One region of the Rhodococcus qingshengii JCM 15477 genome, then DNA from elsewhere that is predicted to be linked to it. Evidence: riboswitches for the same ligand, from Rfam matches in the RefSeq annotation. Region 1 holds a riboswitch; each other region holds the start of a gene.
What was found. A riboswitch is a leader RNA that binds a small molecule or an ion and turns the genes downstream of it on or off. The one in region 1 is predicted to bind S-adenosylmethionine.
Positions count from the first base shown of each region.

Region 1 (3,276 bases):
GCCGATACCGAAACCGCCGAGAGCGAGAGCGAGCATCGCCGGACCTCTGGCGGAACGAACCCCGGGTGTCGAGGTGTCAGAACGGGAGAGGGTAGACGAAGTCACTGACCAATTGTGGTCTCACACCTGGTTGAACTTCCAAGTGAGAGCGGGTGAGTTCACTCACGTGAGACCGCGAACACAAATGGGACGCCCGGTTTCCCAGACGTCCCATTTGACAGGTGAAGCGGTGAATCTACTTCGCGGCCATGGCCTTCTGCAGGTTCACGTCGAGCGCGCCGAGGAACTCCTCGGTGGTCAGGTAGCCCTGATCGCCGCCGACCAGCATCGAGAGGTCCTTGGTCATCTGGCCGCTTTCGACGGTCTTGATGACAACGTCTTCGAGCGCCTGCGCGAAGCCGATGACCTCAGGGGTGCTGTCGAGCTTGCCACGATGCTCGAGCCCGCGGGTCCACGCGAAGATGGACGCGATCGGGTTGGTCGAGGTGGGCTTGCCCTGCTGGTGCTGACGGTAGTGACGCGTCACGGTGCCGTGAGCAGCCTCTGCCTCACAGGTCTTTCCGTCCGGTGTCAGCAGAACCGACGTCATGAGGCCGAGCGAACCGAAGCCCTGGGCCACGGTGTCGGACTGGACGTCGCCGTCGTAGTTCTTGCATGCCCAGACGTATCCGCCCTCCCACTTGAGTGCGGAAGCGACCATGTCGTCGATGAGGCGGTGCTCGTAGGTCAGACCTGCAGCATCGAACTCAGCCTTGAACTCGGTCTCGTAGACGTGCTGGAAGATGTCCTTGAAGGCACCGTCGTACGCCTTGAGAATGGTGTTCTTGGTGGACAGGTACACCGGGTAGTTCTGCTGCAGTCCGTAGGTGAGCGACGCGCGAGCGAAGTCACGGATGGACGTGGTGAAGTTGTACTGCCCCTGGACGACGCCGCCCTCTTCGGGGAAGTTGACCAGTTCGTGCTCGATCGGTGCGCTGCCGTCCTCAGGCGTGTAGGTGATCATCACCTTGCCGGGGCCGGGGACCTTGAAGTCTGTGGCGCGGTACTGGTCGCCGAATGCGTGACGGCCGATGATGATCGGCTTGGTCCAGCCCGGAACGAGTCGCGGAACGTTGGAGATGATGATCGGTGCGCGGAAGATCGTGCCGCCGAGAATGTTGCGGATCGTTCCGTTCGGGGAACGCCACATCTTCTTGAGACCGAATTCCTCGACACGTGCCTCGTCCGGCGTGATCGTGGCGCATTTGACGCCGACGCCGTGCTTCTGGATCGCGTGCGCTGCGTCGATGGTGACCTGATCGTCGGTCTCGTCGCGGTACTCGATACCGAGGTCGTAGTACTCGAGGTTCACATCGAGATACGGATGGATCAACTTGTCTTTGATGAACTGCCAGATAATGCGCGTCATCTCATCGCCGTCGAGTTCGACGACGGTGCCCTCAACCTTGATTTTGGACATGGGTGCTTCGCGTCCTCCTAGGAAGTTTCCCTGGTTACACGGTTGCGGTCACACTTTGTGAGTGGGTCCGCGAACGGTTCGATTATCAAACCTAGACGGTGTGGACTGATCTCGGGAGATGAGTCCCAAACAAGACAAGCGTACTGCTAACCCGTGAGGCCGCAACCGGCAGGTCCACTCATCGGTCTCTACTCGCGAGTAACTTTTGCCTGCTAGTGGGCTGCGTCGCTCTGCCTCGCGTGCGGTTGCGGCTCACATTTCGCCCCGTGTCAGGACTGCGCTCACTTCCCGGTAGAATCCGACTTGGTCATGAGTGCCAGCGTCAAGCCCCGGCTCGCTGGACGGCAACCCTCCAACCGCGGTGGGGTGCCCCGGGTGATGACCAGGTTTCCCGACGTGGATCTGCTCGCGCAGTTCCACCGCAATTCGGGTGACAAGCGCGGGTCCGACAGGGACGGACCCCAGACCGGGCCGAGCCCCACGGAGGTATTTCAGTATGTGTCGCACTTGTAGATAGACCCCAGCACGGGGCGGCGATCATTCGCCCCCGTCCGACATCTATCCGTCAGACCACTGGAGTGAACAAATCATGACCGACAACACAGCCGACGCCGCAGCAACTTCGGATCCGACCGCGAACTGGTCGTTCGAGACCAAGCAGGTGCACGCCGGACAAACAGCGGACACCGCCACCAATGCGCGCGCTCTGCCGATCTACCAGACCACCAGCTACGTCTTCGACAGCACCGATCACGCTGCGGCACTGTTCGGCCTCGCCGAGCCGGGCAACATCTACACGCGGATCATGAATCCCACACAGGACGCCGTCGAGCAGCGCATCGCTGCCCTCGAAGGCGGAGTCGCCGCACTCCTCCTCTCCTCGGGTCAGGCCGCCGAGACCATCGCGATCCTCAACATCGCCGAGGCCGGCGACCACATCGTCTCCAGCCCGTACCTGTACGGCGGCACGTACAACCTCCTGCACTACACCCTTCGCAAGCTGGGTATCGAAGTCACGTTCGTCGAGGATCCCGACAATCTCGAGCAGTGGCGCGAAGCCATTCGCCCGAATACGAAGGCGTTCTACGGCGAAACGATCGCCAATCCGAAGAACCACATCCTCGACCTACCCGGTATCTCGTCACTGGCCCACGAGAACGGTCTTCCGTTGATCGTGGACAACACAGTCGCGACGCCGTACCTGCTTCGCCCACTCGAACACGGCGCCGACATCGTCGTTCACTCCGCCACCAAATACCTTGGTGGACACGGCACCGCGATCGCCGGCGTCATCGTCGACGGTGGCACTTTCGACTGGACGCAGGGTCGCCACACGAACTTCACGACGCCTGATCCCAGCTACCACGGCGTCACCTTCGCGGACCTCGGCGCGCCGGCGTTCGCACTCAAGGCCCGCGTCCAACTGCTGCGCGATCTCGGCTCCGCCGTGGCGCCGTTCAACGCGTTCCTCATCGCGCAGGGTATCGAAACCTTGAGCCTGCGCATCGAGCGCCACGTATCCAATGCACAGAAGGTCGCCGAATTCCTCGACGGTCACGTCGAGGTGGCCTCCGTTTCCTACGCGGGACTTCCCTCCTCGCCATGGTTCGAACGTGGAAAGCAGCTGACGCCCAAGGGAACCGGCGCCATCGTCACCTTCGAGCTGCCCGGCGGTATCGATGCGGGCAAGACGTTCGTCAACGCCCTGACGCTGCACAGCCACGTCGCCAACATCGGTGACGTTCGCTCACTCGTCATCCACCCCGCGTCGACGACACACTCGCAGCTCACCCCCGAAGAGCAGCTCGCCTCCGGTG
Region 1 covers NZ_CP096563.1:2,175,084-2,178,359, reverse strand. The annotation lists gene M0639_RS09950 (MFS transporter) at 1-105, opposite strand, end outside; gene M0639_RS09945 (NADP-dependent isocitrate dehydrogenase) at 236-1,459, opposite strand; SAM riboswitch class IV at 1,765-1,905, shown strand; gene M0639_RS09940 (bifunctional o-acetylhomoserine/o-acetylserine sulfhydrylase) at 2,049-3,276, shown strand, end outside.

Region 2 (3,276 bases), 2.1 Mb from region 1:
AAGATCTGCCAACTCAGCCGCGGTGCCGGTGAAGGTCAGCGCGTCCGAACGGTATTCGGCGCCGGCCTGCGCGTCGAGGCGAGCGAGCCGTTCCTTTCCGGTTTCTTCCGGAGCATCGAAGAATACGACGATGTCGGTGAAGACCCGAAGCGGTTCGCCGGTGCGCTGCACGTGTTCTTCGGCTGCTCGCACTTCACCCAGGATTGCCGTGACCTGCTCGTCGTCGAACGGCGTCACGAACACCAGATCGGCCGTCCGCGCCGCCAGCTCGTACGCGACCCGCTGATGTGCCAATGCGGTGACGACGGGATGCCCCTGCGGCGGGCGCGGAGTCACCGACGGTCCACGGACCGAGAGGTACTTTCCCTCGAAGTCGATGTAGTGCAACTTGTCTCGGTCGATGAACCGGCGCTGCTCCACGTCGCGGATCTCGGCGCCGTCCTCCCAGCTGTCCCAGAGTCGCCGGATTACGTCAGCTGCCTCCGCAGCTTCGTCGAACAGGTCGCGCACGAAGTCCGGGAGGACGCCTGAAACGATCGACTGACGGTCGGCATCGGTGAGAACTGGGATGTCGCGGCGCCCGAACTGTGCTGCCTCGGATTCCGACGCCGACACCTTCACCTGCCACCCGGCGCGACCGCGCGAGGTGTAGTCCAGCGTGGCAACGGCTTTGGACAAGTGGAACGGTTCGGTGTGAATGGTGGTGATAGTCGGGATCAACCCGATGTTGCTCGTGATCGGTGCCAGTCGGGCGGCCACGAGATGTGCGTCGAGCCGAGCGCGCACCCGGTCAACCGCGTCGTCGACAGGCTCGAGTGGGTTGGCCGGCACCGAGAGACTGTCCTCGATGGTGACGAAATCGAGCAGACCACGCTCGGCGGTCGCCACCACGTCAGTCCAATACGACGCGCTGAACAGCTCACTCGGGCGCGAGTGCGGCTCTCGCCAGGCCGCTGGGTGCCAACCGGCACCGTCCAGCGCTACGGCGAGATGCAACGGAGCAAGATAAGAAGAGGGGGTGGAGGTCATCGGCGCATACTCCTGTTCGAGAACTACTCGGGAGCGCACAGTGCCGACCGCAGAAGCCGTCAGCACCCGACTGGCGGTTCTCGTGGCGACTGCCGCTTGCGACACGCACCGCGCGTGTCGCCAGGTGTGATTCCGGGGCACCCCATCGGCATGAAGGGTTGCCGTCCAGCTAGCCGGTCCTTGTTGCTGGAGCTCTGCACCTACCTCGACGGTAGTGAGTACGCGACCGCCCGGCAATCACCCAGAACTGCGCGTGGGTGCCGGAAACCGCCTGCGACCTCAGATGATCGAGCGTGCCGCCTTTTCGCTCTCGAGGATTCGAATGCCGGCAGCACTGAGCCTCCGGGCACCCTCGGCCGCGTCGACGGGCTCACCGACCGTCACGTGCGCGCCGAGTGGAACGACCGAATGAACAATTGTCTCGTCGTACACGTGCACCAGATTGCACCCCTGAGCCCCGTCACGACCACGCTGACCACCGACTTCCACATTCAAGTCCTGGGTGTAACACGTCGACGACGCCACGGAAACCGGAATGCCGGCGAACGTCGCCGTCGTCGAATAGTGCAGATGCCCAGCAAGAATCGCCCGGACGTCGCTGCCACGCAAGACGTCCGCCAACCGGGACTGATCGCGCAACTCCACCAGAACCGCGAGATCCTGAATGCACGGAACCGGCGGATGATGCAGCGCCAGAATTGTTCCGTCGGGCGCCGGCACCGCCAATTCTGCGCGTAGCCAATCCAATTGGCCATCCGTGATCTCACCGTAGTGATGCCCGGGAACCGACGAATCCAGGGTGATCACCCGCAGTCCGTCAAGGTCGTAGACGTTGTCGACGGGATGATCGGTGGCGTCCTCGCCCAACAGCAGAGATCTGAACGTAGGGCGGTCGTCGTGGTTGCCCATCGCCCAGACGACCTGCGCATCGATCTCGGCCGCCACGGGTTCCACGATGGCTTTCAATTCCGCGTATGCGTCGGGGTGTCCCTGGTCGGTCAGGTCGCCGGTGAATATCAGTCCATCCGGGCGTGCGCCCGAGGCCACGATCCCGCTGAGCACTTCCCGCAATCTCGTCGACGCATCCACGGCGTCGTACAACTCCCCCTGAGCCACCAGATGCGTGTCACTGAGGTGCACCAGGAAATGCTTCGGACGCGGGTACTCGGCATTCCGAACGCTCATCGGTCTCTCGCTTCCGCTTGCCGACGCGTAGGCGCCGGTGCGGCACCTACTGATCGTCGAGACTAGTCAACCGACCAACAGTGACTGATCGGGGCACACCCGACGAACACGAAGCGAACTCCCGCGGCGACCCTCGGGATCGAGTAGTTGAAGCTGCGAGTAGTGTGTGGACAGTGTTGTTCCTGACCAGTCGGCGTTACGTCGACCTTCGCCTGCAGGCGAGCGCAATGTGTACGCGCTCGCTCTGACCTGACGCGTACCAGGAAACATTTCTTCGAATCTGCCCGGCCTCTGGTGCCGCGCTGCGTTTCGCTCCCTTGATTTTCGAAAGGCATAGTCATGCCCAGCTCCACCTCCACCGGCGTGCCGGAAAAGTCCACGTCGCGTTTTCCGTCCTGGGCGACGGCATTCGGACCGCAGATCGTCGCCGGTCTCGTACTCGGTGTCATCATCGGTCTCGTCGCCCGGGCAATGCCTGATGCAGCCGACGGCAACGTCAACTGGTTGGTCGGCACCGTGCAGACCATCGGTTCGAGTTACGTCAAGCTGCTCACCGTTGCGGTTATCCCGCTGGTGTTCACCGCCATTGTCAGCTCCATCGCCAACCTGCGCCAGGTCGCCAATGCAGCTCGCCTGGCCGTGCAGACCTTGCTCTGGTTCGCGATCACCGCTTTCATTGCTGTGATCATCGGCATCATCGTCGGCCTGATCACCGATCCCGGTTCACGGACCGATGTCGCCGCCGAAGCAGCAAAGGAACCCAAGAGCTCCGGCTCGTGGTGGGCGTTCATCACCGGACTGGTTCCGAACAACTTCCTGGGGCTGGGCGCAAAGACTTCCGTCGCCGAAGGCGTGGCGACTACATCGCTGAGCTTCAACGTCCTGCAGCTGCTCGTCATCGCCGGCGCAATCGGCATTGCTGCACTGAAGATCGGCCCCAAGGCTGCGCCGTTCCTCGAGTTCAACGCGTCGCTGCTCGCGATCGTCCAGAAGGTCCTGTGGTGGATCATCCGCCTTGCCCCGATCGGCACCGCTGCGCTGATCGCCAACGCTGTCGCCACC
Region 2 covers NZ_CP096563.1:4,315,089-4,318,364, forward strand. The annotation lists gene M0639_RS19605 (LLM class flavin-dependent oxidoreductase) at 1-1,134, opposite strand, end outside; SAM riboswitch class IV at 1,117-1,230, opposite strand; gene M0639_RS19610 (phosphodiesterase) at 1,309-2,214, opposite strand; gene M0639_RS19615 (dicarboxylate/amino acid:cation symporter) at 2,554-3,276, shown strand, end outside.
Region 2: it holds a riboswitch for S-adenosylmethionine, as region 1 does, so the genes downstream of both, M0639_RS19605 (LLM class flavin-dependent oxidoreductase) here and M0639_RS09940 (bifunctional o-acetylhomoserine/o-acetylserine sulfhydrylase) in region 1, are expected to answer to the same signal.

Region 3 (3,276 bases), 2.9 Mb from region 1:
CGTTCATGGCTCAGGGACGAGATCAGTGGGTATCGGTGCGAAACCGGATCACGGAGCTCGTGACTAGCGAAATAGACTCGAATGCAGTGTTTTCCGTTGATTCGGTGACAATGCATTTGCCGATCGCAGTGGCCGATTACGTCGACTTCTACGCCTCGGAGAATCACGCAACCAACCTCGGGCGGTTGTTCCGCCCGGACGCAGCCCCCTTGATGCCGAACTGGAAGCATCTTCCCGTCGGATACCACGGGCGCTCGAGCACCGTCGTCGTCTCCGGCACCGACATCGTTCGTCCCTGCGGACAGCGGAAGGCACCCGATCAGGAAAGCCCGGACTTCGGACCGTCCCGGCGCCTCGACATCGAAGCCGAGATGGGATTCATCGTCGGAACTCCCTCGAAGATGGGCGATTCCATCACCCCGGACGAATTTGCCGAGCACGTCTTCGGCGCCGTCGTCGTGAACGACTGGTCTGCCCGAGACATCCAGGCGTGGGAGTACGTGCCCCTCGGTCCGAACCTGGGGAAGAGTTTCGCGACCTCCATCTCACCGTGGGTCGTACCCTTGCTCGCTCTCGAAGCAGCCCGAATCGACACTCCGGTGCAGGATCCCGAACCGCTTTCCTATCTGCGTGGTGAAGAGAAGTGGGGGCTGGACATCGACCTGGCCGTCGAGTGGAACGGTCACGTCGTCTCCCGGCCGCCCTACGCCCAGATGTACTGGTCGCCTGCGCAGATGCTCGCGCACACCACCATCAACGGCGCAGCAGCGAGCACCGGCGATCTCTTCGCGTCCGGAACCATTTCCGGACCGGACAAAGATCAGCGCGGCGCCTTCATCGAGTTGACGTGGGGCGGCAAGGAACCCGTAGCTGTGGGCTCCGAGACCCGTACCTTTCTCGAAGACGGCGACACCATCGCCATCTCAGCCACCGCTCCCGGCGTCGGCGGATCACGAATCGGCTTCGGGGATGTTCACGCTCGGATCCTGCCTGCAACGCAAACCGAAAGATAGTGATTGACAACTGTTTGATTCACGCTGATCTGATGTCCGGAATTCCTTGCCTCACGATTCTCCGAAGATAAGCTGGACTAACCATCCAGAGCGATCGAGAGTCCTGGCTCCGTGACGTCGCAGCAACCCCCTCTGCTGAGGTGCGGGTGCTTTCTGCCAGGTCCGATGGAGGACTCGTGCCAGGCGATCGACCCCGTACCTCAGTGGGGACAGCAGCTGTCATCGTGATCGTGGGTGGTGGACCCCGCGGGACCGGCGTACTCGAGCGGATCCTCGCTCACGAATCGGTGAACGCCGATCCCACACCGATCGAACTTCACGTTGTCGACCCGTATCCGGCAGGCGCCGGCCGTATTTGGCGAGGCAGCCAGGCGCCGCTTCTGTGGATGAATTCGACAACCGCGGACGTCACGATGTTCACCGACGAGACCACCGCCGTGATCGGCCCGGTGCTGCCGGGTCCGACCCTCGCGGAATGGGTCGCCGAGCGCTCGGCTGAGCTTGCCGAATTCCCAGAAATCGCAGCAGAAGTTCCGACGCTCACCCCGTCGTCGTTTGCATCGAGGTCACTGCAGAGCCGATACCTGAACTGGGTGTTCGAGACTGCAGTCGACTCCGCGCCAGCGCACGTCGACGTTCGAGTTCATCGACGATCCGTGGTCGACATCGTGAACGTCGGCGAGACACAGACAGTTCATCTGGACGACGGAGCTGTCATCGACGCGACGACCGTCCTTCTCGCACAGGGGCACCCCGATGCGTTGCCTGCCCCACGCGAAACCGCGCTGACCAGCTTCGCGTCCGATCACGGGTTGACGTATGTGGGTCCGGGCTACACTGCCGATCTCGACGCCGATGTCATTCCCGAAGGCGAACCGGTTCTGATCGCCGGACTCGGGCTGGCTTTCATCGACTGGATGGTTCTCCTCGCCGAGAGCCGTGGCGGCATCTTCGAACGCGGTGAAGACGGCGTCCTCACTTACGCTCCCTCGGGTCGGGAACCCCTGTTGTATGCCGGATCTCGTCGCGGGGTGCCGTATCATTCCAAGATTTCGTACTCGATCGCTGACGCGCGGCCACCGCTACCGCGGTTCTTCACCGCTGATCTCGTTCCCGGCGACGGACCGTTGGATTTCCGAAACGACATCTGGCCCTTGGCGTCGAAAGAACTGGCAGGCGCCCACTATTACGAGCTGTTCGCATCTCATCCGGATCGGACAGTGGGCACCTGGGAGGAGTTCGACGCCGAATTCGCCTCGCTGGCTTGGGGATCGCCTCGATTGCAGGAACTGGTCGAGAACGCAGTCCCGAAGCCGGAAGACCGTATCGATCTCGAGCGGCTGAACCGCCCACTCGGCGGTGAGCGCTACGACGGGCTTGCCGAGGTCCAGTCCCGGATCACCGAATACATCTCGGCAGATGTCGCGCGGAGGTCGGACCCGTATTTCAGCGCCGACGCGGCTGTCTTCTCAGCGCTGCTGTCGACGTACATGACCGTCGGAGAATTGTTGCGGCGCGGCAGAATCCCGGCCGAATCCGTCGCCAAGGACGTCGAGGGTTGGCTTCATTCGTTCTTCAGTTTCATCGCCAGTGGTCCGCCGCCCGAGCGTTTGGAACAGTTGGTCGCCCTCAACGAGGCGGGCATCGTCCAGTTCCTCGGGCCGGATTCGGTGTTCTCCACCGAGATCGACCCGGCAACGGGGGCTGGGATCTTTGTCGCGCGCAGTGCGTCGCACACCGACATCGTGGCCGCGAACACCCTCGTCGAAGCACGCTTGCCGGTTGCGTCCATCAGCGCGAGCGGTGACTTGCTCCTGCGGACGCTTCACGGTCGGGGCGAGGCAGTCGAACTTCGTGCGACCGTGGACAGTTCGGCGAAGCTCGCCGTCGACGGTACTTCACGAATTCTCGACCGGAACAACACTGCTCATCCTCGCCGCTTCGCGGCCGGGCCGTGGGTTGCAGGCCACAACTGGTCGGCGGCTTTCCCTCGTCCCCGTACCAATGCAGGGTTCTTCCGGCACAACGACGCCCTGGCGGCGGAGATTTTGGGCGCTGCGCGCCTGTGAGCGGTTAGGGAGTCCAGAGACTCCCTAACCGCTCACGGGGGCTGTGCCCCTCCTAGCTGAACACCAACTCACCCTCGTCAACCGCGACGGTGATACTGCCGCCCTCTTCGAGGAGATCGTCGAGCAGCATGTCGGCGATCTTGTCGTCGACCACACGCTGAATCGAACGACGCAACGGGCGAGCCCCGAACTCG
Region 3 covers NZ_CP096563.1:5,043,671-5,046,946, forward strand. The annotation lists gene fahA (fumarylacetoacetase) at 1-1,013, shown strand, start outside; SAM riboswitch class I at 1,092-1,185, shown strand; gene M0639_RS23040 (FAD/NAD(P)-binding protein) at 1,190-3,082, shown strand; gene M0639_RS23045 (ATP-dependent Clp protease ATP-binding subunit) at 3,135-3,276, opposite strand, start outside.
Region 3: it holds a riboswitch for S-adenosylmethionine, as region 1 does, so the genes downstream of both, M0639_RS23040 (FAD/NAD(P)-binding protein) here and M0639_RS09940 (bifunctional o-acetylhomoserine/o-acetylserine sulfhydrylase) in region 1, are expected to answer to the same signal.